2 regions of the Paenibacillus sp. EPM92 genome follow, and region 2 is predicted to be linked to the other one. Evidence: predicted binding sites of a transcription regulator. Region 2 holds the regulator's gene; the other holds the start of a gene.

Region 1 (16,604 bases), on a different contig from region 2:
CAAGAGCGGAAGCTGCTGGAGGAGCTGAAGGGACTTGCCACGCAAGTCATCGATACGAGCAGCTTGAAACCGGTGCAGCTTAAAGAACGTATTGTATCCAGGTTTACGAACCTCGAGACGGGCATCATCTCCATCAATGTGATCTCATTCGGCTTTAAGTACGGCATTCCGATCGACGCCGATTTGATCTTTGATGTGCGCTTTTTACCGAATCCGCATTATATCGATCACCTTCGCCCTAATACCGGCCAAGACCCGGACGTATATGAATACGTGATGAAATGGAACGAGACTCAGGATTTTTTGACGAAGCTGCTCGATATGCTTCATTTTTTGGTGCCGCAGTACAAAAAAGAAGGAAAGAGCCAAGTCGTTATCGGTATCGGCTGCACCGGAGGCAAGCACCGTTCGGTAGCGATCGCCGAATATCTCGGCAAGGTGATGGCTAACGGCGAGACGGAGATTGTCCGTGTGAGCCACCGGGATTCCGAGCGAGATCGGGTTGAGGTGAAACAATGAGCTCTGATCGGGAGAGCGCAGCCTATTTACCGCGAATCGTTGTGCTTGGCGGGGGCACCGGACTGTCGGTGATGCTGCGCGGGTTGAAGCAGAAGCCGATCGACATTACGGCGGTCGTTACCGTGGCGGACGACGGCGGTAGCTCCGGCATTTTGCGTTCGGAGCTGGAGATCATTCCTCCCGGCGATATCCGCAACGTGCTGACGGCGCTTGCGGACGTAGAGCCGCTGCTGGGCCAGCTGCTGGAATATCGATTTGATAAAGGCAATGGATTGGCAGGCCACAGCTTGGGCAACCTAATGCTGGCAGCGATGCGCGATATTACGGGCGACTTCGTGACCGGCGTGCGGGAGCTGAGCCGCGTGCTGGCCGTGCGCGGCCGCGTGCTTCCATCCTCGGACCAGGCGCTGGTGCTGCGGGCGGAGATGGAAGACGGCAGCATCATCGAAGGCGAATCGAAGATTCCGAAAGCCGGGGGCGTAATTCGCCGCGTTTCCATCGAACCGAAGGACGCGCGAGCTTTGCCGGAGGCGTTGGAAGCGCTTCGGGAGGCGGATGCCATCCTTGTCGGCCCCGGCAGCTTGTATACGAGCATTTTGCCGAATTTACTCGTACCGGAAATTACGAAGACGATTGTGGAATCGAAGGCGCTGAAGATGTTCATCTGCAATGTGATGACGCAGCCCGGAGAGACGGACGATTACAAAGTGAGCGATCATCTAAAGGCGGTTCGCGACCATGTCGGCGAAGATTTGTTCGATTACGTCATTGTCAACAACGGCGAAATTCCCGAGCAGGTGCAGGCGAGATATGCGGAGCAGGGCGCCAGGGTCGTTCGTCTCGATCTGGACGAGGTAACCAAGCAAGGGTACAAGATCATCGCCGACAAGCTTGTTTTGTTCCGCACGTATTTGCGTCATGATGCCGAGAGGTTAAGTCAGCACATTTATCAACTGGTGGAAAGCTGGATGTTCAAGAAGAGGTGATTTCTGTGTCCTTCGCCGCACAAACGAAAAAAGAGCTAACGCTCATGGAGTCCGACCGCTGCTGCGAACGGGCTGAGTTATCCGCACTGATTCGCATGAACGGTACCGTACAGCTGACAAGCCAAAAAATCGTGCTGGACATCTCGACGGAAAACGCCGCGATTGCCAGAAGAATTTATTCGCTGCTCAAAAAAACGTTTCATGTGCACACTGAGCTGCTTGTACGGAAAAAGATGCGGTTGAAAAAAACAACGTATATATCGTGCGCGTACCGGTACAAGTACAGGATATCCTCAAGGAGCTGTACATCGTCTCCGAAGGATTCCACTTTACGGACGGCATCGAACCGGGCATCATTAAACGGAGCTGCTGTAAGCGCGCATACTTGCGCGGAGCGTTCCTGGCCGGAGGCTCGGTAAACAACCCGGAAGGCTCGTCGTACCATCTGGAGATTTACTCGATGTACGAGGAGCATTGCAAAGCGATCTGCAAGCTGGCCAACGAATTCGACCTGAACGCCCGCTGTATCGAACGGAAGAAAGGTTTCGTCTTGTACATCAAGGAAGGCGAGAAGATTATTGAGTTCTTAAGTCTGATCGGCGCGCATCAAGCGCTGCTGCGCTTCGAGGACGTCCGCATCATGAAAGACATGCGCAATTCGGTTAATCGGCTGGTTAACTGCGAAACGGCGAATTTAAACAAGACCATCGGCGCTGCAGTCAGGCAGATCGATAACATCCGGCTGCTGCAGAAGGAAGTCGGGCTTGAGAACTTGCCGGAGAAGCTGCGCGAAGTGGCCGAGATCCGCTTGAAGCATCCTGACATGAATTTGAAGGAAGTCGGCGATATGCTGAAAGGCCATGTAAGCAAATCGGGTGTCAACCATCGGTTGCGGAAGATCGACGAGATGGCGGAGAAGTTGCGAAAATAAGAACTTTAGCCGGTTCAAATATAGATTTTTTGTGGAAATCATCAAAAATTCTAGTGCAGAACGCCGAAAAATGCTATACTAGTTGAAAAATCGCATTTTTGCGATTACAGCTGTTTATCGCTGTAAGCAAGTCAGTCTACCGTTGCAATTTGTAAAAATAAAATTTATCTATAGGGTGATTTGCCCTTCATGGATGAGCTAATAAAAGTAGGGGGTATTGGTTGCATGTCGAGACGCCCAGTAGTCGTTAAGTTGAAAACAGGCCTTCATGCCAGACCGGCGGCACTTTTCGTACAGGAAGCAAACAAGTTCTCTTCCGAGATTTTCGTGGAGAAGGACGAGAAGAAAGTGAATGCCAAAAGCATCATGGGGATTATGAGCTTGGCCATCAGCACAGGGACCGAAGTTCACATAAGTGCCGAAGGTTCGGACGCAGAGCAGGCTGTAAACGCTTTAGTCACCTTGGTCAGCAAAGAGGAATTGGAGAACCAATAAGCAGAGTCGCAAGCTTCCGGGAGGAAGCTTCTTCCCTTCCGGGGATTGCGGTAATGGTATCGGTATTCGCGAATCACGGCAGTCTGTTTCAGATAGAACAGATTGCTGGAAGCGAACGACAGAGATGAATGCGCTTGCAATTTTCGTGCCTGCGGCAGACCGGTAAAGCGAGGCAGGATCGTTAGCGGAAATTTCGCTCGCGGCGTAATTGGTGGCATTTGTGCTCGTGGTCGCGTAGTGGGAAAACATGAACGGGAGGCCTCGATTTCCTGGAGGGGAGTCGAGGCTTTTGTATGTTTAAAATTGTACATTTCATGAACATCTGGCTAAACGGCGACTAATACTCGAAACACGCGGCAAATGGGGCGCAACCTTTTATAGGCAGCTATCGTCTAAATTGTCGTCGTATATTGGTATCCTGAAACAGACAGAAGAGGAGAAGAAACAACACATGAGACGTATGAAACAGGAACTGGCCTTATTGCTGGTTTTCACACTATTGCTCGGGACGTTTGGCTTCAGCGCATCGGCTGCTGACAAGAAGGAATCTTCGGTATCGTCAGGGACGACGTACGTGCTGCTGTACTTAAATAAAGCGGAAGCGTTCTTGAACGGGGAGCAGGTCACGCTCGACGCCCCGGCAACGATTATCAAGGATAAAATGTTCGTTCCGGCGAAATTTCTGGGCGATGCGTTCGGCATGAAAGTCGAATGGAACGAGCAGACGCGGATGATCGAGATGGAGACGCCGAACGCGCAAATTTTGCTCGACAGCGATAACAAATCCGTCTGGATCAACGGTTATTGGATGCGCTTTGAGGACGCGGCGGCGATCGTGAACGGCCGCTTGATGGTCAAACTCACTTGGCTGGCGGATTACATGGGCGCCCGTTATACATACAACGACGAGCTTAAACGCGTCGAAGTGTTATATGTGAAGACGCCGCAAGGCATCTATATCCCGGATACCGGCAACTCCAAGCCGGTAGCCAAGTTCAGCTTCGGCAAGTCGGTCTACAAGATCGGAGAGCCGATCAAATACGTCGATTTGAGCTACGATCCCGATGCCGAGGGCATTGCGAAGTTCGACTGGAAGGGCCGCCAGGAAGCGATCTTCACGCCGGGCACCTATCCGGTGACCTTGACGGTAGAGGACATTCACGGGAACCGGAGCGAGCCCTACACGCGCTATCTGGTTATCGGCAAGGAGACCTATCTGAATGAGGTGGAGTATCCGATTTACCGCAGCCCGGTAGGCTCGTTCATCAAGACGAACTGGTCCGTACTGTGGAGCAATTTCCACGAGCTGCCGGAGCTGCCGAAGCAAGTGACGGAAGACAAATCGCGCAAGCTGCTTGTCAGCGACAGTCCCGAGACGTTCGAGCAGCAAGGGATTTTGTATCAGGATACGATCGAAGGCAAGGGTCGCCTGTACGCAGACCATATTAACGGTACGAACGAAAAAGTGACGATGGCGATACTCGCCAAAAATATGACGGATAAGCCGGTCACCGTCAGAACGACGAACAAAGGCGAAGTATGGCCTTCCGTATATGCGAACCTGATCGGAAACGAAGCGACAGTTGACTTCCTGCTCGGCGACCCGCTGAACGAGAAGCTGACGATTCCGCCGAATCAAACGTTCGTCTATAAACAAATGCCGGACTTCTATCCGGGTCAAGGCGTGAACCTGTTCTATGACGTCGAAACGGACGGACTGGTGCAGTTTTCGTTCATCGCCTCCAGCCAGATCTCGCAAAACTCGCTGACGTTACCGCTGCTTCCGTTCAACGGACACGTGCGCGGCTCGTTCCCGGTGTCCGAGGTGCAGTGGAACATCGACGCGACCACCTTCACGAGCCCGTCAAGGCTGATCGTCGGGGACGGGAAGATCGATCCGTTCCAGCCGGGCTACGATACGATTCGGATGCAGCAGGTGAACAATGACGGCAATTATGGGGTTGTGTACAAAATTCACGCCGATAAGCCGCGCAAAATGGCGGTTATGATTTTGCCAAAGGGCGGTGTCTTTAAAGGTCCGTTCAAAATCAACGGCGAAATTCGCCTTGTGCCGGAATCCGGCGTCATCACGGCGTTTGACGGCATGCAGATTCTGGCTAAAACGACGGGGACGGAAGAAGCGCTCGATATCGAGTTCAGCCCGCCGGCCGGTTCGGCGTTCCCCATCGATTTAATCTTCTACCCGCTCGACGAGCGTGAAACCAAGTAACGAACGAAGCCTCCCGGTTCTTTAGCGGAATCGGGAGGTTTTTTGTGCGAATGGCGGGATGCCCGAAGCCTTAAGCACGATGGAGTGAGCGCGTCTTGATGTCAGCCGTCAGTCAACCGTCATCGAAACGTTATTCGATCCCGCGTAACCTTCGCGTCTCCTGAACCGTTATAGAAAACGAGCAGGTCAATTTTTGGAAACCAAGCAGGGGGGCGCAGGTAACATGGGAATCGGACGGCATGCTCCGGAAAATTGGATGAGAGTGACAGGTTGGAGCTTATTTGCAATAGGTACGCTGTTTATACCTTATGTTCCCTGGTATATCTTGGGCGGCATCCGCGAGGAAGAAATCGGATGGTGGGGGTTCTTCGCCGTCATCGGCGGGCTTGTCGTCGGAGTCTGTACGCGGATGTACCGACTGGGCTCGCTTCCGGTGAAACGAGGCCTGCTGCTGCTTGGTATCGTCGGCATGGCTTTCGTCGTCTTGGGGCAGGTGCCCGCCTTGTTCAGCTGGCTGATGTACGGGGGCAGCTTCGTACGCCATTGGATGCCGTGGGAACGGATCGGGTTCGGGCTTGGCATGCTGCTGCACATCTGGCTGGCGGTCACGGCGTTAATGACGGCGGTCGTATCAGGCTATGCATTAACCGGCCGGATGGAGCCGGAGCTGCGGCTGAGGGCGAGGGAGGGTGCGATTTATTTCGCTCTACTCGCGGCAGTTATCGGGGGGTGGTGGGGCTGGGACCGCTATCAAAGCTCGCATTGGATCGCGCAAACGGTTCCGGCGGACGGAAGCTTGGAGGTTCCCCGCGATAGCGAGGTGCGGGTTGTGTGGAAGGGCCGGCACGACAGCATGGGCATGCGCGTTCGTTACGCAGATTCGCCGGATACACCGGTCCCGGGAGAGACCGCGGGTTCCGGCGGCGGTATGAGCTACAGGCCGGAGGGCGGCTTTGCTCCCGGAGCGCGTGTGCAGATCACCGTAGAGGCGGGGCGGCGTACGCATACGTTCACGTTCACTACGGCGTCGGAATAACCCTGCCGTCTGGCGATATGACAACAGCCCTGACCCCGCGGCAGGAGAGCCGTAGAGTCAGGGCTGTTACAGGTTTGGTTTAGATCCGCTCGATGACGTTGTCGATCAAGCCGTAGTTTTTCGCTTCTTCCGCGGACATGAAGTTGTCGCGGTCGGTGTCCTTCTCGATCCGCTCGAACGATTGTCCCGTGCGCTCCGCAAGGATCGTGTTCAACTTGTCGCGCATCTTCAGAATGCGCTTCGCGCGAATTTCGATGTCGCTCGCTTGGCCTTCCGCACCGCCGAGCGGCTGGTGGATCATGACTTCGCTGTTCGGCAGCGCATAGCGCTTGCCTTTGGCGCCTGCCGCCAGCAGGAATGCACCCATCGAAGCGGCCATACCGACGCAGATCGTCGAAACGTCCGGCTTAATGAACTGCATCGTGTCATAAATCGCCATCCCCGAAGTGATCGAGCCGCCGGGACTGTTGATATACAGGCTAATGTCTTTGTCCGGGTCTTGTGCGGCCAGGAAAAGCAGTTGCGCGATGATCGAATTGGCTACAACGTCGTTGATTCCGCTACCGAGAAAAATAATCCGGTCCTTAAGCAGGCGCGAATAAATGTCATATGCGCGTTCCCCTCTTGCATCCGGTTCGACAACCATAGGAATAAAACTCATGTGCTGCAGCCTCCTTTTATAATTAAACTATATCCATCATAGCGGAAATTCAAACAAAGGTCAAGAAAGGTCAAACAAAGAGTAAAAAAAACAGCCATCACGTGAAGTTAGGGCTGATTGTCGTTAGTATAGATGGCGCGCCCGTAAGGAATCGAACCTTAATCTCAGGCTCCGGAGGCCTACGTCATATCCATTGGACCACGGGCGCGTATGATGTTGTGCAAGTCACAAAGAGTGACAGCAAAATTTATTATAAGACATTCTCCAATGAATTGCAAGTCAAAGTTGATGTCTTTTTTTAGGCGGATATCTACTTGAATGTGGAATCAAATTGAATTATAATGGGAACATCTAAGTGAGAAGCTTAGTTCTTTTTTTGGGTCATGTGGGACTGAAAATGTATCACCGGGACAAAAAGAGTCCCAACAGAGAGCGATGTGAGATTCGAGGCCATGCGAGATATTCTGGATATTCAGAAGCAGCTTCTGCCCGACCTGCTCGAAACGATGAAAAAACGGTACACGATTCTGCAGCACATTCTTATTTCGGGAGTCGTCGGACGCCGTACGCTGGCGGTTTCGATCGGATCGACCGAGCGGGTGCTGCGCGGTGAAGTCGATTTTCTCAAAGAACAGGGCTTGCTTCAGATCGATGCTTCGGGGATGCGAATCACCGATGCGGGCCGCGTTCTGCTCGAGAAGATCGAGCCGCTGGTCAAAGACGTATTCGGATTGACGGAGTGGGAAGAGCTCATTCGCGACCGATTCGGCTTGAAGCAGGTGGTGATCGTGCCGGGGGATTCGGAAGTTTCGCCGCATGCGAAGAAGGAACTGGGCCGCGCCGGCGCTTTGGTGGTGCGAAAGCTGGTTAAAGAAGATGAAGTCATCGCCGTTACGGGTGGCTCAACGATGGCGCAGGTGGCCGATCAGTTGAATGCTACGGCGTCGATGAAGAGCTGCTGGTTCGTCCCCGCACGAGGCGGACTTGGCGAAAGCGTGGAACTGCAGGCCAACACGGTGGCGGCTACGATGGCCAAGAAGGCCGGCGCCCGATACCGGCTGCTGCACGTGCCGGACCACTTGAATGAAGAGGCCTACCAATCGTTGATGCAGGACGATCATATCGCCGAGATCATTCAGTTCATCCGCCGGGCAAGGATGGTCGTACACGGCATGGGAGATGCTATGGTCATGGCAAGACGCCGGAAGGTCGATCCGGAAACGACGAGCAGTTTGCAGCGCGAAGGAGCGCTCGCGGAGGCATTCGGCTACTACTTCGACCGAAGCGGCCGCATTTTGCACAAGATGCCTACGGTAGGTCTTCGCATCGAAGACATTCACGAGATGGATACGGTCATCGGCATCGCGGGCGGGAAGAGCAAGGGCGAGGCGATCGTCGCCGTTCTCCGCCACGGTCACGAGGATGTGCTCGTTACGGATGAGGCTGCCGCCGCTGAAATCGTAAGAAGCTTGACATCTTGACGGGTTTATACCTGTCTTGACATATATAAAAAGAAACCATATTTTAGGAGGAACTTTCTCATGGCAACGAAAATTGGTATTAACGGATTTGGACGTATCGGACGTAACGTGTTCCGCGCAGCGCTGAATAACCCTGAAGTTGAAGTCGTAGCCATCAACGACTTGACGGATGTTAAAACATTGGCTCACTTGCTGAAATATGACACGACGCACGGCAAATTGGACGCTACGGTGGAGTCGACGGAAGGCGCATTGATCGTGAACGGCAGAACGGTTAAAGTCTTTGCCGAGCGCAACCCGGAAAATCTGCCATGGGGAGCTAACGGTGTTGAAATCGTCGTTGAATCCACCGGTATTTTCACAGCTAAAGAGAAAGCCGAGCTTCACTTGAAAGGCGGCGCGAAGAAAGTTATCATCTCCGCACCTGCTACGAACGAAGACATCACGATCGTGCTTGGCGTTAACGAAGATAAATACGATCCTGCTGCACATACGATTATCTCCAACGCATCCTGCACAACGAACTGCTTGGCGCCATTTGCGAAAGTATTGAACGACACGTTCGGTATCGTAAAAGGGATGATGACGACGGTTCACTCCTACACGAACGATCAATCCGTGCTCGACCTGCCGCACAAAGACTTGCGCCGTGCACGTGCAGCTGCCGAGAACATCATTCCGTCCACGACCGGTGCAGCGAAAGCCGTTTCCCTCGTATTGCCTGAGCTGAAAGGCAAATTGAACGGTATGGCTATGCGCGTGCCAACACCTAACGTTTCCGTAACGGACCTCGTAGTTGAAGTCAGCAAAAACGTAACGGTTGATGAAGTTAACGCAGCTTTGAGAGAAGCGGCTAACGGCCCGCTGAAAGGTATCTTGAACTACACCGAAGAGCCGCTCGTATCCAGCGACTTCAACGGCGACCCTGCTTCCTCGACAATCGATGCGTTGTCCACGATGGTTGTCGGCGACAACATGGTGAAAGTTGTTTCCTGGTACGATAACGAGTGGGGCTACTCCAACCGCGTCGTGGATCTCGTTAGCTTCATCGCGAAAAAAGGTCTGTAAGATCGCTTGAAACCCATTGTGGTGATGAACTGAAACTCAAGTTCGACCAATAGCGCAGGGACGGCATTTGTCCGCTTCCGGCAAGCCGGTATCGGTTTGCACGGGAGCGGGCCAACGCGGAGTTCCCTAGCGGGAGGTGCGGGCGAGACGCAGATCATGACCACAATTTTTGTGTGCGGGTAAATGTGCCTAATTTGTGAACAGATAGGGAAAATTCGGATAGAGAGCGAAAATTAAAGAGAGAATGCGGGAAAGAATATCGAGTAATCAATCGGGAGGCGACGAGAAATGAACAAGAAAAGCGTGCGTGACGTCGAAGTTAGCGGAAAACGGGTATTTGTGCGGGTGGATTTCAACGTACCGCTGGAGAACGGCCACATTACCGACGATACGCGGATTCGTGAAACTTTGCCGACCATCAAGTATTTGACCGAGCGCGGCGCGAAAGTGATTCTGGCGAGCCACTTGGGCCGTCCGAAGGGACAAGTTGTGGAGGAGCTGCGCTTAACGCCAGCGGCCGCTCGTTTGTCCGAGCTGCTCGGCAAGCCGGTTTTGAAAGCGGATGAAGCGATCGGCGACGCGGTCAAAGCGCAAGTCGCAGCGTTGAACGACGGCGACGTGCTGCTGCTTGAGAATGTTCGTTTCTACGCCGGTGAAGAGAAGAACGATCCGGAGCTGGCCAAGTCGTTTGCGGAGCTGGCCGACCTGTATGTGAACGACGCGTTCGGTGCTGCTCACCGCGCTCATGCTTCGACCGAAGGCATCGCGCATCACTTGCCGGCCGTTTCCGGCCTTCTGATGGAGAAGGAGCTTGATGTGCTCGGGAAAGCGTTGAACAATCCGGAGCGTCCTTTCACTGCGATCGTCGGAGGCGCGAAAGTCAAAGACAAGATCGACGTCATCAACAATCTGCTGAACATTGCCGACAACATCATTATCGGCGGCGGCTTGTCCTACACGTTCCTGAAGGCGCTTGGCAACGAGATCGGCAAATCGCTCGTCGATAACGAGAAGATTGATCTGGCGCTCAGCTTCATCAACAAAGCGAAGGAAAAAGGCGTGAACTTCCTGCTGCCGGACGACATCGTGGTCACCGACGAATTCAGCCCTACAGCGAACACGCGAATCGTATCGATCAGCGAAATTCCGGCGGACTGGGAAGGCATCGACATCGGGCCGAAAACGCGCGAGAAATATGCCAAGGTGATTGCCGAGTCCAAGCTGGTCGTGTGGAACGGACCGATGGGCGTATTCGAAATTGAACCGTTCTCGCACGGAACGCGTGCCGTGGCGGAAGCTTGCGCGACGACGAGCGCTTACACCGTTATCGGCGGCGGCGATTCGGCGGCGGCGGCCGAGAAGTTCCAATTGGCAGACAAGATGGATCATATCTCGACCGGCGGCGGCGCATCCCTCGAGTTTATGGAAGGCAAGGCGCTTCCGGGCGTCGTGGCTTTGAACGATAAGGAATAGCTTACGATAAGCAGATGAAGCTGCTTAAGGCAAATTTGGAAAGGGGCTCGGACATCGATGCGGAAACCGATTATTGCAGGCAACTGGAAAATGTTCAAAACGGTAAGCGAAGCCGTAGCATTCGTTAACGAGGTTAAAGGCAAAGCGGAGGTAGACGGCGTGGAGAGCGTCATTTGCGCTCCCTTCACGAACCTTCCGGCGTTGGTCGAAGCCGTGAAAGGCACGACGCTGAAAGTCGGCGCACAAAACCTGCACTTTGAAGACAACGGCGCTTACACGGGCGAAATCAGCGGCGTTATGCTGAAAGACCTCGGCGTAGATTACGTTATCATCGGGCACTCCGAGCGCCGCGCTTACTTCGCGGAAACTGACGAGACGGTGAACAAGAAGGTGCATGCCGCGTTCAAGCACGGCTTGACGCCGATCGTGTGCGTAGGCGAGAAGCTCGAAGAGCGCGAAGCCGGTCAAACGAAAGACGTGTGCAAAGTGCAAACGGAAGCGGCTTTCGCCGGTCTGAGCGCGGAGCAAGCAGCTCAAGTTGTGATCGCATACGAGCCGATCTGGGCGATCGGAACGGGCAAATCTTCTACGGCGGCCGATGCGCAGGACGTGATCGGTTACATCCGCGGCCTGGTCGAAGGTCTGTACGGCGCGGAAACGGCGGCAGCGGTTCGGATTCAATACGGCGGCAGCGTGAAGCCGAACAACATCGCCGAGTACATGAACGAAGCCGATATCGACGGTGCGCTCGTGGGCGGCGCCAGCTTGGAGCCGGCCTCTTACATCGCGCTGGTTGAGGGGGCCAAGTAAAATGGCCAGACCGAAACCGGTAGCGCTCATTATTTTGGATGGCTTCGGCCTGCGCGGCGACGTGCAGGGCAATGCTGTTGCCCAAGCGAAGAAGCCGAACTACGATCGGTATTGGAACCAATTCCCGCACACGACCTTGACGGCGTGCGGGGAAGCGGTCGGCCTGCCCGAGGGTCAGATGGGCAACTCGGAAGTCGGCCATTTGAACATTGGCGCGGGACGGATTGTGTACCAGGATTTGACCCGGATCTCCAAATCGATTCGCGACGGCGAGTTTTACGATAATGAAACGATTCTCGGCGCGATTCGTCACGCCAAGCAGAACGGCAAGAAGCTGCATCTTTACGGCTTGCTCTCCGACGGCGGCGTGCATAGCCATATCGCACACTTGTTCGCTTTGCTCGAAGCCTGCAAGAAAGAGCAGCTGGACGATGTGTACATTCATGCGTTTCTGGACGGCCGCGACGTAGCCCCGGACAGCGCCGCAAAGTACATGGAGCAGCTGCTTGCCAAAATCGCCGAGCTCGGCGTCGGCCGCATCGCGACCGTACAAGGCCGCTATTATGCGATGGACCGTGACAAGCGCTGGGAGCGGACAGAGAAGTCGTACCGTGCGATGGTATACGGCGACGGTCCGAAGTATGAAGATCCGATGAGAGCGATCACGGAATCGTACGAGCGTTCGGTGTTTGACGAATTCGTCATGCCGACGGTCATCGTGAAGCCGGACGGTACGCCGGTCGGACTCGTCGAATCCGGCGATGCGGTCGTGTTCTTCAATTTCCGCCCGGACCGGGCGATTCAATTGTCGCAAGTATTCACCAACAGCGATTTCCGCGGCTTCGACCGCGGCGATAAAGCGCCGACGGATCTGCACTACGTCTGCTTGACGCTGTTCAGCGAGACGGTCGGCGGTTACGTGGCGTATAAGCCGAAAAATCTCGACAATACGCTCGGCGAAGTGCTCGTACAGAACAACCTGAAGCAGCTTCGCATCGCCGAGACGGAGAAGTATCCGCACGTGACGTTCTTCTTTAGCGGCGGCCGGGATGTCGAGCTTCCGGGGGAAACCCGCATTCTGATCAAGTCGCCGGCGGTCGCCACCTACGACCTGAAGCCGGAGATGAGCGCTTACGAAGTCGCGGCGGCAGCGGTCGCCGAGATTGAAGCGGAGCGGCAGGACGTCATCATCTTGAACTTTGCCAATCCGGACATGGTCGGGCACTCGGGCCTGCTGGAGCCGACGGTGAAAGCGATCGAAGCGACAGACGATTGCCTCGGTCAAGTGGTCGAAGCGATTCTCGCCAAAGGCGGCGTTGCGCTGATTACGGCCGACCACGGCAACGCCGATGTCGTCACGAATCCGGACGGCTCGCGCAATACGGCGCACACGACGAATCCGGTGCCTTTCATTGTGACGGATAGTCATGTTACACTAAGGGACGATGGCATTTTGGCAGATATTGCCCCAACGGTCTTGGCGATTCTCGGCGTAGCGAAGCCGGAGGAAATGACCGGAACTTCGCTGATTGCTCAGCGTGTTTAATGACGCCGAAGCTTGATTAAAAATGATAAGGAGTGTTTAGAATCATGACAGTAATTTCTAATGTGTACGCTCGTGAAGTGCTTGACTCCCGCGGTAACCCGACGGTTGAAGTGGACGTGTATCTGGAGTCCGGCGCGCGCGGCCGCGCAATCGTTCCATCCGGCGCTTCTACCGGCGCTTACGAAGCTGTAGAGCTTCGCGACGGCGACAAATCCCGTTACCTTGGTAAAGGCGTGCTGAAAGCCGTTGAGAACGTGAACGACATCATCGCTCCGGAAATCATCGGCATGAACGCTTTGGACCAAGTTGGCATCGACCAGCGCATGATCCAGCTTGACGGCACTCCGAACAAAGGCAAGCTGGGCGCGAACGCGATCCTCGCGGTATCGATGGCGGTTGCCCGCGCAGCTGCCGAAGCTTTGGACATTCCTTTGTACGTTTACCTCGGCGGATTCAACGCGAAGACGCTCCCGGTTCCGATGATGAACATCATCAACGGCGGCGCGCATGCCGACAACAACGTAGACGTGCAAGAGTTCATGGTCTTGCCGGTAGGCGCTCCTACGTTTAAAGAAGCGCTTCGCACAGGCGCTGAAATCTTCCACAGCCTGAAATCGGTTCTGAAAGAAAAAGGCCTGAACACTGCTGTCGGCGACGAAGGCGGCTTCGCTCCGAACCTGGGTTCGAACGAAGAAGCGATTCAAACGATCATCACGGCGATCGAACGCGCAGGCTACAAGCCGGGCGTTGACGTATTCCTCGGCATGGACGTCGCTTCCACCGAGTTCTTTAAAGACGGCAAATACCACCTCGAAGGCGAAGGCAAATCCTTCACGTCCGCCGAGTGGGTCGATTTCTTGGCTGCTTGGGTCGACAAATACCCGATCATCACGATCGAAGACGGCTGCTCCGAAGACGACTGGGATGGCTGGAAGCTTCTGACCGAGAAGCTGGGCTCCAAAGTTCAGCTCGTCGGCGACGATCTGTTCGTGACAAACACCGAGCGTCTGTCCCAAGGTATTGAGAAAGGCATCGGTAACTCCATCCTGATCAAAGTGAACCAAATCGGTTCCTTGACCGAAACGTTCGACGCGATCGAAATGGCGAAGCGCGCCGGCTACACGGCGGTTATTTCCCACCGTTCCGGCGAAAGCGAAGACAGCACGATTGCCGACATCGCGGCAGCGACGAACGCAGGCCAAATCAAAACCGGTGCGCCTTCCCGTACGGACCGCGTAGCGAAATACAACCAATTGCTCCGCATCGAGGATCAATTGGCCGACGTCGCTCAATACGCAGGCAAATCCGCGTTCTATAACTTGAAAAACTTCAAATAATATATATAAATAAACTGTCAGGGAGAAGAGGTTTTGGACTTGGAGCTTTGCCGTCAGGCGAAGAGTAGTGTATGCACCGGAGAGTTTACGTGCCGCCTTTAAAAACGCATGATACCCACAGCTTATTTCAATCCAATCATCCGTTTTTAACAAAGGCCGGAGGGCATACAGCTGCTCGCAGCCGACAGGAGGCAACGCCTAGCCTCAACCTTGTTCACCTGACCAACCCCCGGAGGGAATCTTATGAGTAATCTGATAAAGACTGTACTGTTTCTTGTGGTATCGGCTTTTCTTACGCATTTGATTCCCTTCAGCGATTTTTTCCGCAATCTGGATACTATGATCCACGAATTCGGTCACGCCGTCGTCACGCTGGCGCTGTCCGGCAAGGTGATGTACATCGAGCTGTACGCCAACCACAGCGGCGTTACGTATTCGCAGGTATCGAGCAGATGGAGCTTAATTCCGATCTCGCTCGCGGGGTATGCGACGGCTTCGCTGTTTGCGCTATTGTTGTTCCGGCTCCGGTCGCGGGATAAAGAGCGCCTCGGGCTGCAGGTAATGACACTGCTTGCGGTGCTGTCTCTGGTGCTGTTCGTTCGGAATCCGGCCGGTATTTCGTGGCTGATCGGGTTCATCATTCTGAACGTGATCGTGCTGGCTATCGCTCCGCGATGGTTGCGGGATCTGTACTACTTGCTGCTGGCGTTCCTGACGCTGGAGGAATCGGTTTTCGGGCCGCTTTCGCTCATTATGTACGCGTGGAACGATCCGATGCGAGCAGGGGACGCCTCCAACTTGAGCGCGGTGACGCCGTTCCCGGCGATCGGCTGGGCCGTGCTGTTTACCGTCTTCTCGTTATGGTGCGCGGTCAAAGCGCTGAAGCTGTTCCTCCGCGGACGATCGTCTCATCGCGAAGGGAAGCCTCGCATCCAGCAACAGTTCGAACGTTGAACCTGATAAAAATACCGTTACGCTGCACATCCGTATGGACTGGATTTGTCAGCGTATTTTTTTGTGGTATAATAAGCTTGCTGTCTATTTTCGGACAAGTTGTGATTGCTGCTCGTAGGAGGTGTGAAGATGGAAATTGCACTGAAAATTATTTTGGTGATTGCGTCGATTGGATTAATCGCGGCCGTATTGCTGCAGCCGGGCAAAAGCGCGGGATTATCCGGTGCCATCTCCGGGGGTGCGGAGCATTTGTTCGGGAAACAGAAGGCGCGCGGTCTGGAGCTGTTCTTGCAGCGTTTGACTATGGCGTTGGCCGTTGTTTTCTTTGTTTTGTCTCTGATCGTGGCGTACTTTGTAAAAACCGCTTAATCATAAAACAACGACAGCAGGGGAATATTACTCCTGCTGTTTTTTTTTCTCTCCGGACGGGTAATGAAGCGGAGGAGGCTTGAAAGATACGCTGGTCGTTCCGAGGAGCGCCGATTACATAGATAAGCATATGTCCTCGCCTTTCCGGCAGATCGCCTATTCCCCGGAATCCTCGCATGGACTGCTGCTGGACGACGAGCGGAAACGGGTTGGTGATGCATTCGGGATTTTTACTTACACTCGGTCAATACGGGCATGGGAACAAGCGGGCGGCAGGTTCCTCCACATAAATTAGAAAGAGAAGATAGGAGTGAGCGCCAATGATCACAAGAGAAGCATTGCTCGATTTTATGAAAGAAACGGCTTATAAGCCTATGACGTACCACGAGTTGGAGCAGCATTTTGAACTGGAGGATGCTCAGGCATTTAAAGAGTTCTTGAAGCTGCTGAACGATTTGGAAAATGAGGGCTTGATATTACGTACCCGGAACGATCGATACGGTATTCCGGAACGGATGAATTTACTGCGAGGCAAGCTGCAAGCGCATGCGAAAGGGTTCGGATTTCTGATCCCGGACGACCGGGAGCTTCCGGATGTGTACATTCACGCCAATGATATGGGAACCGCCATGAACGGCGACATTATTCTGGTCCGCGTCAACTCGAAGAGCGCGTCCGGCGGTCGTATGGAAGGCGAAGTCGTACGCG
Region 2 (15,768 bases):
CCTTGAATGGCAAGATCTGATGTTTCGCGGCAGAAGCATCAACATCCGTTTGGTGATGATGGCGGAAGGGAACCACGCGTACCCATCCCGAACACGAACGTTAAGCCTTCCAGCGTCGATGGTACTTGGACCGCAGGGTCCTGGGAGAGTAGAACGTCGCCAAGCATCCATAAAAGTCCGTTTGGAATTTATCCAACCGGGCTTTTATTTATTTTACCGCAAATAGCGGAGATCACGCATCATGATTCAGCTATGAATAAAAAATCAAAGAGCCAGCATGAGCGTAATACTGCCCCGTTCTCGCTGGCTCTTTGTCTTGCTTAAGGCGTTCGAACACTCATTTCCCCCAAACTTTTGAACACATAACCTTGCCGACGCGCTTCATCGATAATGCTGGCCAACGCATCCGTGTTATCTTTGGAAATCGAATGAAGCAAGATAACCGCTCCAGGATGAAGCTGCGAAGTCACTTTATCATAGGCGTATTTCGCCCCTCTCTGATCCTTCGTGTCCCAATCCTTGTAGGCGATCGACCAGAATACGTTGATATAGCCGAGCTGTTTGCTTACATCCAACGTCCGTTCGTTAAATATACCCCGTGGGGTACGTAAATATCGCATTTCCTGTTGCCCTGTTACGGCGGTAACCTCTGTCTTGACCTTCGTTAATTCCTCACGAATGCGGTCCGCAGAAATTTGACTCATGTCGGGATGATGCCAAGAATGATTACCGATCAGATGACCTTCTTGCACCATCCGCTTCAGCAGCTCGGGTTGACTTGTGACGTAGTGGCCTGTGACAAAGAAAATGGCGGGCACCTGCTTTTGTTTCAGCACGTCCAGAATTCGGGACGTATACCCATTCTCATAGCCGTTATCAAAAGTTAAATATAATTCTTTTTGGGAAGTATCTCCGGTGAAGATCGCTTCATATTTTTGCAGCAATGATTTAAAGCCTTCTTCATCGATGGAGGGTAACTGGCCGTTTACGCTTTTTTTAAATCCGAAATGATAGGGTCCGTCAGCATAGGCTGGAATGGCTGAGATCGAGAACTGGCTAACCAGGGCCAGTGCCACAGTGAGGACGAAGTAGCAGATCCGTTTCAAAATAGGTTCACTCCTTACGGTCAGATTAGCAACGTAGACAAAGCTGCCACGCCGTTCATACACTGTATTGTGCCACCGTCTGGAACGGATATGTGTTGTCCGCTAAGGGTGCCGAGGGGGTGTAGTGGTTGATTTCCCATAGTCTGGGTATTGCTGAGGGGTGATCGAAGGTTGAAGCACCCTGGTAATCAGATGACGGAAATAGATGTGGATAGCCGATTTGAGTCCTTGATGTATATCGTGGAGAGCCATGTAAATAATGAAAACATAATCCCACTGAATTTAAACATAATAACTGTAGATCGATGAGGTCCGAAATGAGGTCAGAATATGCATCAGCGCATGAGGTTTAAGGCGTTAGGGAATAGTTGCATTCTTGTGTAAATCTGCTATAATGTTTTTAAAGTCAAAGAAAGTCAAAGTCAGAAACAAGACTAAACCTTTGACGTTTTCTTCAACTTTAGTCGTGGAGGTCAAATGGATGCGCAATGTTTCAGAAGTCATTGAACAGTATCTGAAGCAAATTTTGCAGCAGAGCCCCGACGGCGTGGTCGAGATCCAGCGCAATGAACTGGCCGATCAATTCAATTGCGTTCCATCGCAAATCAATTATGTGATCAGTACCCGCTTTACCTTGGAGAAAGGTTACGTTGTCGAAAGCAAGCGCGGCGGCGGAGGGTACATACGCATTCAGAAAATCGGGCTGCATTCGCAGGGTACGGTGCTCGACTTTATTTTCCAGAATATAGGCACGCACATCGACCAGACCGCATCTGAAGGGCTCTTGTATCAACTCGAGGAAGGCAAGTACATTACCCGGCGGGAAGCATGCTTAATGAAAGCGGCGATGGCCCGTGAAGTGTTGGCCTTAAAGCTGCCGCTGCGGGACGAAATTCGCGCCAAGCTGTTGAAAGCGATGCTGATATCGCTGCTGGGCAAATAATTAACCTTCAATTCATGAACTGAAGGAGGGGCCGTCTTGATCTGTCAGGAATGCGGAAAGAAACAAGCGACGCTTCACTTTACGAAAATACTGAATGGCGAGAAAACCGAATTTCACATTTGCGAAACATGCGCCAGAGAGAAGGGGGAGCTCATTCCGGGCACTCCGAACGGATTTTCAATCCACAACCTGCTGAGCGGGCTTCTTGATTTCGAGCCGTCTTCGCACAATGCGTCTGCTTCTAAAATTCAACCTACACGCTGCGAACACTGCGGCTTGACGTACAGTCAGTTCAGCAAAGTCGGAAGATTCGGCTGCAGCGAGTGTTACAAGCATTTTACAGAGAAACTGGATCCGTTGTTCAAGCGGGTTCACGGCAATATTGTGCACACGGGCAAGGTTCCGAAACGATCAGGCGGGTTAATTCAATATAAACGCGAAATCGACTCGCTGAAGAAAGAACTGCTTGTGCGCATTGAGAAAGAAGAATTTGAGCAAGCGGCAAAGATCCGAGATCAAATTCGGGAATTGGAACGAAAAATATCAGAAGCTTAAACGATGGACGATAGAGAGGAGGATTCCTAATGGCGGAAGTGCACCGCTTTACGGAAAATGCGTTAAGCGATTGGATGAAGGGAGATGGCCCGGACTCGGATATCGTCATCAGCAGCCGAATCCGTATCGCCCGCAACGTAAGAGCGTACCCGTTCCCTATGCTGGCGACGAACCAACAATCCAAGGAAGTGCTCGATAAAGTATCCGAAGTGCTCGGGAACGAAGAACTCGATACGATCAGCCGGTTTACGCTGCTCCCGTTGTCCGAATTGGATGAGTTGAAGCGAAGGGTGCTCGTGGAGAAACACTTGATCAGTCCGGCGCTCGCTAACGAGTCGCGGAACGGCGCGGTCATTTTGTCCGACAACGAATCGATCAGCATCATGGTGAATGAAGAGGACCATCTTCGAATACAATGCTTGTGCCCCGGTTTTCAGATTAAGGAAGCGTGGGACTTGGCGAATCAGATCGACGATTTGTTCGAAAGCCATCTGGAGTACGCGTTTGATGAGAAACGGGGCTACATGACAAGCTGTCCGACTAACGTGGGAACCGGCATTCGAGCCTCGGTCATGATTCATTTGCCGGCGCTTGTGCTAACGCAGCAAATTAACCGGATTTTGTCGGCCATCACACAGGTGGGGCTGGCGGTGAGAGGACTGTACGGGGAAGGCAGCGAGGCACTGGGCAATTTATTCCAAATTTCGAATCAAATTACGCTGGGTCAATCGGAAGAAGAAATTATCGATAACCTGCACAGTGTCGTCCGGCAAATCATTGAGCATGAACGGGCGGCACGCCAAAAGCTGGCGCAAGAAAGCAGAGCGAAGCTGCTCGACCGGGTAAGCCGTTCTTTCGGAATTTTATCGTATGCGGCTATTATGGATTCCAAGGAAGCGGCCCAGCGGCTTTCAGATGTGCGGCTAGGCATTGATATGGGCTTTATCAAGAAAGTGTCTCCTCAGGCGCTGAATGAACTGCTGGTGATGACGCAACCAGGTTTTTTGCAGCAAACAGCAGGAGAAAAGCTATCGCCTGAAGAAAGAGACATTAGAAGAGCGCAGCTGATCCGGGATAAAATGTCCGAATCGGATGAAGCTCGCTGACATCAGGATAAGCCTCGTCTTGTGGTTAACGCAGCATAAATAAAATGTATACCAATCTTGGAGGTGTTACTCATGATGTTTGGCAGATTTACGGAACGTGCGCAGAAAGTGCTCTCTTTGGCTCAAGAGGAAGCAGTCCGATTGGGTCATAACAATATCGGAACCGAGCATATTTTACTCGGACTGATTCGCGAAGGCGAAGGGATCGCGGCTAAAGCTTTGATCGCGCTCGGCCTCGGCCTGGAGAAAATTCAAGACGAAGTCGAATCGCTCATCGGCCGCGGTCAAGAACAACCTACCAATATCGCCTACACGCCTCGTGCGAAAAAGGTAATTGAGCTGTCGATGGACGAAGCCCGCAAACTCGGCCATACGTATGTCGGCACCGAACACATTCTGCTCGGCCTGATTCGCGAAGGCGAGGGCGTGGCGGCGCGCGTGCTTAACAACCTCGGCGTCAGCCTTAACAAGGCGCGTCAGCAAGTGCTGCAGCTGCTGGGCAGCAGCGAGGTCGTATCGCCGAGCCACGGCAATCCCGTTAACGTGAATACGCCGACGCTGGATGGCCTAGCGCGCGATTTGACGGCTTACGCGAAGGAAGGCAATCTGGATCCGGTTATCGGCCGGAGCAAAGAGATTGAGCGCGTCATCCAAGTGCTGAGCCGCCGGACCAAGAACAACCCGGTCTTGATCGGGGAGCCCGGGGTGGGTAAAACGGCGATTGCCGAAGGCCTCGCGCAAAAAATAGTGGCTAATGAAATTCCGGAGACACTGCGAGACAAACGCGTCATGACCCTTGACATGGGTTCGGTGGTGGCCGGAACGAAATACCGCGGTGAATTTGAAGATCGCCTTAAAAAAATCATGGACGAAATTCGTCAAGCCGGGAACATCATTCTGTTCATCGACGAGCTGCATACGCTCATCGGCGCAGGAGGTGCAGAAGGCGCGATCGACGCTTCCAACATCCTGAAGCCGGCGCTGGCTCGCGGCGAGCTGCAATGCATCGGCGCGACGACGCTTGACGAGTATCGCAAATATATCGAGAAGGACGCGGCGCTTGAAAGACGCTTCCAGCCGATTACGGTCGATCAGCCGTCGCCGGAAGAAGCGATCCAAATCCTGCACGGTTTGCGCGATCGCTATGAAGCGCATCACCGCGTGAAAATTACGGACGAAGCCATTGAGCAAGCGGTCAAACTGTCCGATCGTTACATTACGGACCGGTTCTTACCGGACAAAGCAATCGACTTGATTGACGAAGCGAGCTCCAAAGTGAGACTTCGCTCATACACGGTACCGCCAGATTTGAAAAATATGGAAAATAGGCTCGAGGATATCCGCAAAGAGAAGGATGCTGCGGTGCAAAGCCAAGAGTTCGAGAAGGCGGCATCCCTCCGCGATACCGAGCAAAAGCTGCGCGAAGAGCTCGATTCCACGAAGAACGAGTGGAAAGAGAAGCAAGGCCGCACCGATTCCGAGGTAACGCCGGAGGATATTGCACAGGTGGTCGCCAGCTGGACCGGCATCCCGGTAGTCAAATTGGCCGAAGAGGAAACGGAACGCCTGCTCAAAATGGAATCGATTCTGCATGACCGCGTTATCGGTCAAGACGAAGCGGTGAAAGCCGTCAGCCGTGCGATCCGCCGTGCGAGAGCCGGTCTGAAAGACCCGAAACGCCCGATGGGCTCGTTCATCTTCCTTGGCCCGACCGGGGTTGGGAAAACAGAGCTGGCGCGTGCACTGGCCGAGTCCCTCTTCGGCGACGAGAACGCGGTAATCCGGATCGACATGTCCGAGTACATGGAGAAGCACTCGACATCCCGTCTGGTCGGCGCGCCTCCGGGATATGTCGGTTATGAAGAAGGCGGCCAGTTGACCGAGAAGGTCCGCCGCAAGCCGTACTCGGTTGTCCTGCTCGACGAGATCGAGAAGGCGCACCCGGAAGTGTTCAACATCCTGCTTCAAGTGCTCGAGGACGGCCGTCTGACCGATTCCAAAGGCCGTACGGTCGACTTCCGCAATACGTTGATTATTATGACCTCCAACGTCGGCGCGGACGTCATTAAGAAAAATTCGACGCTGGGCTTTACCGCGGCGCACGATGCGGGCAGAGACTACAATAACATGAAAGACAAAGTGATGGGCGAGCTGAAGAAAAGCTTCCGTCCGGAATTCTTGAACCGGATCGACGAAATCATCGTCTTCCATTCGCTCGACGAAACGCATATCGCGCAAATCGTAACCTTGATGGCCGACGAGCTGCGTAAACGTCTTAAGGAGCAGGACGTCGACTTCGTGCTGACGGACTCCGCGAAGGCGTTCTTGGCTAAAGAGGGCTTCGATCCGAGCTTTGGAGCCAGACCGCTGCGCCGGGCCATTCAGAAGCATATCGAGGACCGCTTGTCCGAAGAGCTGCTTCGCGGAAACATCTCGAAAGGCGATACATTAACGATTGATGAGAAGGATGGCGAACTTGTCGTTCAACGAAATCAAAGCGTAGGCACGGAAGCCTAGGAAACAGATTTTCCCGCTGTCGGGTATACCGGCAGCGGGTTTTTTCTTTATTTGCATACAGCTTTGGACGAAAGCTTTTTTTATTTTGCCTGACATGGCTATAAGGGTTTTCAAGGATTCTTAGGCATGGTAAACTTTGTAATGGAACTTAAGTCGGGAGAAGAAATATGAGCAAAACGAAAACGAAATTTTATTGCCAGCAATGCGGGTATGAATCGCCGAAATGGCTGGGCAAGTGTCCTGGCTGTGAAGCATGGAATACGTTCGTCGAAGAAGTGGAGACGGTCAGCAAGAGCAGGGGCTCGCACACTTCGATTACCAATAAGAAAGAAAAAGCGATTTCGATCATAGACATAGAAAGCAGTGAAGAAGCCAGGATTGTCACGCGGAACAAGGAGTTGAACCGGGTGCTCGGCGGAGGCTTGGTGCCGGGCTCGTTAATTTTGGTCGGAGGCGATCCGGGTATCGGGAAATCGACGCTGCTGCTTCAAACCTCGCATGAGCTCACGGCGCAGATGTTAAAGGTGCTGTACATCTCGGGCGAGGAATCGGTACGGCAGACCAAGCTACGCGCGGATCGCCTGCAGGCGGTATCGCCCCTTCTGTTCGTGCTGAGCGAGACGAATGTGGAATTTATCGAGGCGGCGATCGAAGAGGTGCAGCCCGATTTTATCGTTATCGATTCGATTCAGACCGTGTACCATCCGGCCGTGGCGTCAGCACCGGGAAGCGTCTCCCAAGTTCGCGAGTGCACCGGGCATTTTATGCGGATCGCCAAGGTTAAAGGTATCGCAACCGTACTTGTTGGCCATGTTACTAAGGAAGGGGCTATCGCTGGGCCTCGTCTCCTCGAACATATGGTCGATTGCGTTCTGTATTTTGAAGGAGAGCGGCATCATTCATACCGGGTGCTTCGGGCCGTTAAGAATCGATTCGGCTCGACGAACGAAATCGGGATTTTCGAAATGCGCGAAAGCGGGTTGGTCGAAGTCGACAATCCGTCCGAGCTGTTCTTGTCCGAGCGCCCGCTCGGCGTTGCCGGCTCGACGGTCGTCGCCAGCATGGAGGGGACCCGGCCTGTGCTTGTGGAGCTGCAGGCGTTGATTTCAACGACGAACTTTCCGTCCCCGAGGCGTATGGCGACCGGATATGATCACAACCGGCTCTCGTTAATTATAGCCGTACTGGAGAAGCGGATGGGCATGTTTCTCCAAAATCAAGACGCATATCTGAACGTGGCGGGCGGGGTGAAGCTGGATGAGCCGGCCGTCGATTTGGCGGTTGCCGTCAGCATCGCATCAAGTTTTCGCGATCAGCCTACCCAGCCGTTCGATGTTGTATTCGGTGAAGTGGGATTGACCGGGGAAGTGCGCGGCGTGTCCCGCGTCGATCAGCGCGTCCGTGAAGCCCAGAAGCTCGGCTTCAAACGGGTCATTATGCCTCAGAAAAGTTTAAAAGGTTGGACACCCCCGAAGGGGATCGAAATCATTGGCGTGCAGACCGTTGCGGAAGCGCTGTCCGCCGCTTTAGTTTAGTCGTCAGGAGGGACATCTTTGAGCAAGGAAGATCTAAAACGCGACGTAATGAGCCAATTATTGCAACTGGTGTCGCCGGGCACCCCGTTTCGGGACGGACTCGAGAATGTGCTGCGCGCCAAAACGGGCGGGTTGATCGTAGTCGGCTACAGTCCGGAGGTCATGGAAATTGTGGATGGGGGATTTTCCATTAACTGTGATTTTTCCCCGAATTATTTATATGAATTGGCTAAAATGGATGGCGCGATCATTCTCAGCGAGGACTTGAAACGTATTTTGTATGCCAACACGCAGCTTATCCCCGATTCCTCGATTTCCTCTTCGGAAACCGGGATCCGGCATCGTACGGCCGAACGGGTAGCGAAGCAAACCTCGAAGCTCGTCGTGTCCATTTCCCAGCGGCGTAATGTCATTACGTTGTACCAAGGAAATCTTCGGTATGCGTTGAAGGACATCGGCGTCATACTAACGAAGGCCAACCAGGCGATCCAAACGCTTGAGAAATATAAGTCTGTGCTCGATCAGGATATGACGAATCTGGGAGCTTCCGAATTCGAGGAGCTCGTTACGCTGCACGACGTCACCAGCGTCATCCAACGGATTGAAATGGTGCTGCGGATTAAAGCGGAGATTAATCGATATATCAACGAACTCGGCAACGAGGGGCGTTTGATCAGCATGCAGCTCGAGGAATTGGTAGGCAATACAGAACGCGAGGCTTATTTGCTCGTCAAAGATTATATTAAGGAATGCAACGAAGAGAAGGTCAGGGACGTGTTCGCACAGTTGAAACGGCTTGCCAGCGATGAAATTCTCGATCATGCGCAGATCTCAAGATTGCTCGGCTATCCGCATATTTCCGCCGGCGCGGAAGAAATCGTGTCGCCGCGCGGCTACCGCGTGTTGAACAAAATTCCTCGGCTGCCGTCGATTATCATCAATAATCTGATTGAACGCTTCCGGCAGCTTCCGCACCTTATGATGGCGACCATCGATGAGCTGGATGAAGTGGACGGGATCGGCGAAGTGCGGGCCCGGACCATAAAAGAAGGCTTGAAGCGTATCCAAGATCAGGTACTCATTGACAGACATATCTAACTTGCATACAATCATAAGGTGGCCTCATATACATATTGGTATTGGGGCACAGTAAAACCAGAGGTGGATCAAATACATGATAGCAAAATCTCTCCCGAACCTGTTCACGATTGGGAATCTTTTTCTGGGTATTATCGCGATTATCTCCGTATTTAACAATAAACCTGAGCTTGCGGCTATCATGGTGATCGTGGCGATGCTGCTTGACGGTTTGGACGGTCGCGTAGCAAGGGCGCTTAATGCGCAAAGCGAATTCGGCAAAGAACTGGATTCGTTGTCCGATGTCATCTCGTTCGGCGTTGCCCCGGCATTCATTATGTATGTCGTCGCTTTCACGGAGCTGAATGCAGCTGCCGCTTGGATCGTCACCGCCATCTTCCCCATTTGCGGGGCTTTGCGTCTCGCTCGCTTCAATGTAGTTGCCGGAACGCCGGGTTACTTTATCGGCTTGCCGATTCCAGCTGCAGGCGGCGTTCTGTGTACGCTTGCGCTGTTTCACCAAGAACTGAATACGATCGTGCTTGCGTTGTCGACGCTGCTCTTGTCCTATTTAATGATCAGCACCGTGAAGTATCCGAACTTTAAGAAAATCGGTATCCCGAAAGCGGCGATTTGGATTACGCCGGTCGTCGTGATTGCCGCCGTCGTCCTGGCGATTCAATTCCCGGGTACCTTATCCAAGATGATCTTCGTACCGCTGCTGTTATATGCGCTGTACGGGCTAAAAAAAAACGTTGATCGAGTCTTCTTCTTCCTCCGCCGCAAACGAAAAAAAGCGGTAGATGAGCCGGAGTCCAAGACCACGGCCATCTAAACGGAACAAAGCGAAAATGAAAAGCATTTATTTTCCGAAAGGGAAATAAATGCTTTTTTGCATTTTCTTACCTTGGCTACGATTAGGCAGAGAGCTTTTGGTTCATAATTGTAACTAGAATGCAAAATAGGATTTTATGGAGGTGAAGACTATGATGAAAAAATGGTTCCAGCTCTTGTTTGCCGTCGTCGGGGGAGCATTGGGGAACGGGTGGAGTGATACGTTAGGTAAACCTTTTTTTGAAGTCATAGCATCAGTCATCGGGATAGAAACGATCCAAGGACAAGCCGTTTGGATGTTCGCGATCGGCGCGCTTGTGTTTTATTCCGTAAGCGGATGGACGCTCGCATATTTGCTGCGGATGATCCGCAGCGGAGAAGAGCGTGTCGCTCACGTGCCGGTTACCGATTTGTTAGCCGGTACGACCGGTATGGGCGTAGGACTGCTCGTGTCTTCGCTGATCTTGCAGCCGCTTGAGCGCTCGGGCTTTTCCAATCCGCTCCTGCATATGCTGTGTATCGGCGTGCTGGGGTACGCCGGCTATAGGCTGGGGACGGTCAAAAAAGAAGAGCTCGTGGCTATGCTGGAAAAGCGCGCCGGGGATCGGACACGCCGGGCCCCTGGTGAAGTGAAAGGTTTTGAGGAACACAAAATTTTAGATACGAGCGTCATCATCGATGGGCGAATCGCCGACATCTGCAAGACCGGTTTTATTGAGGGGACGTTGGTCATACCCGAATTCGTACTGGAGGAACTGCAGCATATTGCCGATTCCTCCGATTTGCTGAAGCGCAACCGGGGACGCCGAGGGCTTGATATTTTGAACAAAATTCAAAAGGAGCTCGACGTTAAGGTATTGATCTATGAAGGAGACTTCGAAGAAATCTCCGAAGTGGACAGCAAGCTGGTGAAGCTGGCGAAAGTGCTGCAGGGCAAAGTGATTACGAACGATTTCAACCTGAATAAGGTGTGCGAGCTTCAGGGCGTCTCGGTGCTGAACATTAACGACTTGGCCAATGCGGTCAAGCCGGTCGTGCTGCCGGGCGAGGAGATTCTCGTTCAGGTGATTAAGGACGGTAAAGAGCACGGTCAAGGCGTCGCTTATTTGGATGACGGCACGATGATTGTCGTGGAAGGCGGACGCGATTTTATCGGAACGACGCTGGATGTGCTGGTGACAAGCGTGCTGCAGACGTCGGCAGGCCGGATGATTTTCGCCAAACCGAAACTATTGGAAAAAGCGCTCTAAAGCGTTATGATAGAGAGGATGCGTTTTTCCGGGGTAAGCAGATGAAGCGAGAATGCGGGCTGCGAGGAAAACGCCAGACGGTTTGGGCAGGTGGACGGTTTGAACACAGGCGTTGGCGTCGTCATTGTGGCGGCCGGTAAAGGTACGCGCATGGGCACGCGGGAAAGCAAACAATATTTGCAGTTAGACGACAAGCCGATTCTGGTTCATACATTATCGGCGTTCAATCGGATGCCGTTCGTGGACGAAATCGTGCTGGTGACGGGAGCGGGCGATGTAGACCGCTGCCGGTCTTATGTGAGGGCATACGGTCTCTCTAAAGTAACCGCAATCCTCGCAGGCGGGAAGGAACGCCAAGATTCCGTCTGTCAAGGGCTGTCGGCGCTGGGGGACCGCGTCGAATGGGTGCTCGTTCACGATGGCGTGCGCCCGTTTGCAGCGGAAACGCATGTTCGGGCTTGCTTGCGGCAAGCCGAATTGACGGAAGCGGCGGTGCTTGCCGTACCGGTGAAGGATACGATCAAAATCGTGAACAGAGAAGGCGTCATAGAGGCGACGCCGGACCGCAGCAGCTTGTGGGCGATTCAAACCCCGCAAGCTTTTCGTCTTGCCTTGCTGTTGGAGGCGCATGCGAAAGCGCGAGAAGAAGGCTTCACGGGTACGGACGACGCGATGCTGGTGGAACGGCTCGGGCGGCAGGTATCGGTTGTCGAAAGCGATTATTATAACATTAAGATTACGACGCCGGAGGATTTGCCTTGGGCGGCGTGGATACTACGAAACGTCAGGGGAGAGGGAAGCCAATGATTCGCGTAGGGCAAGGGTTTGATGTGCACCAATTGGTCGAGGGCCGCAAATGCATCATCGGAGGCGTCGAAATTCCTTATGAGAAAGGACTGCTCGGTCATTCCGATGCGGATGTGCTGCTGCATGCGTTAAGCGACGCTATTCTCGGCGCTCTGGCGATGGGGGATATCGGCAAGCATTTTCCGGATACGGATGCGGAATTCAAGGATGCGGACAGCTACAAGCTGCTGCTGCACATATGGAAGCTGGCGACGGAAGCGGGGTATCGGCTCGGCAACGCGGATTGTACGATCATCGCGCAGAAGCCGAAGATGGCTCCATACATTCCGGCTATGGTGGAACGGATTGCCGCTGCGCTCGGCGCGGAAGCGTCGCAGGTGAACGTCAAGGCGACGACCACCGAGCAGCTCGGCTTTACCGGACGAGGGGAAGGCATCGCCGCGCAGGCGATTGTCTGTCTGGTTCAAGGTGTGCTATCATAACGAGTATTAGTTTCAAGGGAGACGGAAGGAGAATGGGGTCATGGCAAATATTCGCGTAAGGTATGCGCCGAGTCCGACCGGACATTTACATATCGGGGGCGCCCGTACCGCATTGTTCGACTATTTATATGCCCGCAAGCATGAGGGGCAGTTCATTATACGCTTCGAGGATACCGATCAGAGTCGGCACGTGGAGTCCGGTGTGGATAGTCAGTTGGAAGGCCTGCGCTGGCTCGGCATCGATTGGGACGAGAGCGTCGACATCGGCGGACCGTACGGGCCTTACCGGCAGACCGAACGGCTCGATCTGTATCAACCGTTCGTGGAGCAGCTGCTGCGCGAAGGGAACGCCTATCCTTGCTTCTGCACGGAGGCCGAGCTGGAGGCGGAGCGCGCCGAGCAAGAAGCGGCCGGCCATATGCCGATGTATTCGGGCAAATGCCGTCACTTGACAGCGGAGCAAGCGGAAGCTTACCGGGCCGAAGGGCGCAAGCCGTCCATCCGTTTTCGCGTGCCGGCCAATAAAGTGATTGCGTTCGAAGATCGCATCCGGGAGCATGTCGAGTTCGAGTCCGCGGGTATCGGCGACTTTATTATCGTCCGCCCGGACGGGATTCCGACCTATAACTTTGCCGTGATCCTGGACGATCACTTGATGAAAATCACGCTCGTCATCCGCGGCGAGGAGCATCTGACGAATACGCCGCGTCAAATTATGATGTACGAAGCGCTTGGACTTCCGACGCCGGAATTCGCGCATTTATCGCTCATTCTGAACCAGGACCGCAAGAAAATGAGCAAGCGCGACGAGTCGATCATTCAATTCATCGAGCAGTACAAAGCGCTCGGCTACCTGCCGGAAGCGGTGATGAACTTTATCGCGCTGTTGGGCTGGTCCCCGAAAGGCGAAGAGGAAATTTTCAGCAAGGACGAGCTGATTGCCCAGTTCGACTTGGACCGTGTGTCGAAAAGCCCGGCCGTGTTCGATATGGATAAGCTTAACTGGATGAATAATTTATATATTAAAAAAGCCGATCCGGAGAGAATCGTAACGCTCGCACTGCCGCATCTGCAGCAGGCCGGACGGTTGCCCGCGACGCTGAGCGACGAACAGGCCGAGTGGGTCCGCGCGTTGGTGGGGCTGTATCAGGATCAACTTCGGTACGCGGCGGAAATCGTACCGGTCTCCGAGCTGTTCTTCCGCGAGGACGTGCAGCTGGATGACGAGGCGAAGGCTATGCTCGCCGAAGAACACGCCCCGATCGTGCTCGGCAGCTTCCAGAAGCAGGTGGAAGGCGCATCTGACTTCAGTGTGGACACGATTAAAGCCTTGGTCAAAGCGGTCCAGACGGAAACCGGCTATAAAGGCAAACCTCTCTTTATGACGATCCGCGTCGCTTTGACCGGCCAAATGCACGGTCCGGACCTGAATATGACGATCCGTCTTCTGGGCCGGGATACCGTGCTTGCACGTCTGAAGAAGTTATTGTAATGCGTCTAGTTTTCTGCTAACATCTTAAACAATACCATATGCCAACGGCGACGAACGGGAAAGTACGCAGATATGAGGATTCCCAGAGAGGACGACCGGCTTAGACGGCCGGCTGCGAGTTGTCCATTCCTTATTCGGCGGAAGTGCACCCGGGAGCCGTAAAGACGATCTGACTTTCAGCGGAGACCAGGGTTATCCGCTGTCGCTCATCAGGGTAGTTTTTACCGTAGCGTTCACGATACGAACGATGAAGATGGGAGTGACGGGCCGCGCGAAGCTGCGGGTTCGTTCAACCAAGCAGAGTGGAACCGCGAAGAACAACGCCTCTGCAGCCGAATCGGGCTGCAGGGGTTTTTTGTTATTGCGGCATTTTATCAAGGTTCAGGGGAAGTGGGGTCCCAGCTATGTTCAGCAGAATGAAAGAAGACATCGATACGATATTTGAGAATGACCCTGCCGCGCGAGGCTGGTTCGAGGTTGTATTTACTTACTCCGGTTTGCATGCGCTATGGGCGCACCGGGTGGGGCATTGGTTTTATAAGAAGCGCTGGTTTACGATCGCACGAATCATTTCTCAAGTCAGCCGCTTCATGACAGGCATAGAGATTCATCCGGGGGCGAAGATCGGCAGAAGGTTTTTCATCGACCACGGCATGGGTGTGGTGATTGGGGAAACGTGCGAGATCGGGGACGACGTGCTGCTGTATCACGGGGTGACGCTCGGGGGTACGGGGAAAGAGAAGGGCAAACGGCATCCGACACTCGGTAACAATGTCGTCATCTCGGCCGGAGCCAAGGTTCTGGGCTCCTTCACGGTCGGAGAAAATTCAAGGATCGGCTCGAACGCGGTCGTGCTGTCGGAAGTGCCGCCGAACAGTACGGTGGTCGGCATCCCGGGACGGATCGTGAAGCGGGACGGGGTGCGCGTCGGACGGCTGGAGCACAACAATTTGCCGGATCCGGTCATCGAGATGTTCCGCCAACTGCAGGAGCAGGTCGATGAACTGAAAACGAAAGTGACGCACCTGGAATCGGAACGAAAGAACGGAGGAAGCGAATCTCATGACGCTTAAGATTTACAATACGTTAACCCGCAACAAGGATGAGTTTAAGCCGCTCACAGCGGGACAAGTAAACATGTACGTATGCGGGCCGACGGTTTACGACTATATTCATATCGGCAATGCACGGCCGGTCATCTTCTTCGACGTGGTGCGTCGATATCTCGAATCGATCGGGTACAACGTGAAGTATGTCGTTAATTTTACGGATGTGGACGATAAGCTGATTAAGAAGGCGGCAGAAATGGGAACGACGGTTCCTGAAGTAGCCGACTTGTTCGTGCAAAAGTATTATGAAGATACGAAAGGGCTCGGCGTTCGTGAAGCGACCGTGCATCCGCGAGTGACCCAAAATATGGGCGAGATTATCGCGTTCATCTCGGGCCTTGAAGCCAAAGGGCTTGCCTATGAAGCGGGAGGCGACGTATTCTTCCGCACGTCGAAGTTTGCGGAATACGGCAAGCTGTCGCAGCAAAATCTCGACGAACTGCAGTTCGGTATCCGTGTCGATGTCGATCAGCGCAAAGAGAACCCGCAAGATTTCGTGCTCTGGAAAGCGGCGAAGCCCGGTGAAATCAGCTGGTCGAGCCCTTGGGGCGACGGCCGCCCCGGGTGGCACATCGAGTGTTCCGCCATGGTTCGCAAATATTTGGGCGAGACGATCGATATTCACGGCGGGGGACAGGATTTGACATTCCCGCACCACGAATGCGAAATCGCGCAATCCGAAGGTTTAACCGGGCATCAGATGGCTAATTACTGGATGCATAACGGGTTCGTCAATATCAATAATGAGAAAATGTCGAAATCGCTCGGCAACGGCATAACCGTACACCAGCTCTTGAAGACGATTCCCGCGCAAGTCATTCGTTATTTCATGCTGTCGGGCCATTACCGCAACCCGCTCAATTTCAGCGACGAGGCCGTGGAGCAGGCCAAAGGCAGCTTAGCCCGCATTGAAAACTGTATCTCCGCGCTGAAGCATCGCCTGAAATCCGCAGCG

What was found. The regulator CtsR, encoded in region 2, represses protease genes until heat stress. The targets are predictions, from matches to a motif close to ATGGTCAATAAAGGTCAAACA.
Region 1: a site for CtsR is predicted at 6,915-6,935, ahead of clpP (ATP-dependent Clp endopeptidase proteolytic subunit ClpP). Genes of this name have one in related genera too.

Annotation. Positions count from the first base shown of each region.
Region 1 covers NZ_BCPS01000029.1:24,486-41,089, forward strand. The annotation lists gene rapZ (RNase adapter RapZ) at 1-519, shown strand, start outside; gene JMF85_RS05710 (gluconeogenesis factor YvcK family protein) at 516-1,505, shown strand; partial or broken gene whiA (DNA-binding protein WhiA) at 1,511-2,436, shown strand; gene JMF85_RS05720 (HPr family phosphocarrier protein) at 2,662-2,931, shown strand; gene JMF85_RS05725 (copper amine oxidase N-terminal domain-containing protein) at 3,383-5,161, shown strand; gene JMF85_RS05730 (hypothetical protein) at 5,385-6,197, shown strand; gene clpP (ATP-dependent Clp endopeptidase proteolytic subunit ClpP) at 6,277-6,858, opposite strand; tRNA gene JMF85_RS05740 (tRNA-Arg) at 6,992-7,066, opposite strand; gene JMF85_RS05745 (sugar-binding transcriptional regulator) at 7,311-8,339, shown strand; gene gap (type I glyceraldehyde-3-phosphate dehydrogenase) at 8,400-9,407, shown strand; gene JMF85_RS05755 (phosphoglycerate kinase) at 9,696-10,880, shown strand; gene tpiA (triose-phosphate isomerase) at 10,938-11,690, shown strand; gene gpmI (2,3-bisphosphoglycerate-independent phosphoglycerate mutase) at 11,692-13,236, shown strand; gene eno (phosphopyruvate hydratase) at 13,281-14,573, shown strand; gene JMF85_RS05775 (M50 family metallopeptidase) at 14,817-15,527, shown strand; gene secG (preprotein translocase subunit SecG) at 15,657-15,896, shown strand; partial or broken gene rnr (ribonuclease R) at 16,217-16,604, shown strand, end outside.
Region 2 covers NZ_BCPS01000015.1:2,502-18,269, reverse strand. The annotation lists rRNA gene rrf (5S ribosomal RNA) at 49-165, shown strand; gene pdaA (delta-lactam-biosynthetic de-N-acetylase) at 321-1,076, opposite strand; gene JMF85_RS02700 (CtsR family transcriptional regulator) at 1,588-2,049, shown strand; gene mcsA (protein-arginine kinase activator protein McsA) at 2,086-2,604, shown strand; gene mcsB (protein-arginine kinase McsB) at 2,634-3,710, shown strand; gene clpC (ATP-dependent protease ATP-binding subunit ClpC) at 3,783-6,227, shown strand; gene radA (DNA repair protein RadA) at 6,395-7,762, shown strand; gene disA (DNA integrity scanning diadenylate cyclase DisA) at 7,811-8,860, shown strand; gene pssA (CDP-diacylglycerol--serine O-phosphatidyltransferase) at 8,937-9,674, shown strand; gene JMF85_RS02665 (PIN/TRAM domain-containing protein) at 9,826-10,923, shown strand; gene ispD (2-C-methyl-D-erythritol 4-phosphate cytidylyltransferase) at 11,023-11,730, shown strand; gene ispF (2-C-methyl-D-erythritol 2,4-cyclodiphosphate synthase) at 11,727-12,212, shown strand; gene gltX (glutamate--tRNA ligase) at 12,253-13,704, shown strand; gene cysE (serine O-acetyltransferase) at 14,109-14,777, shown strand; gene cysS (cysteine--tRNA ligase) at 14,767-15,768, shown strand, end outside.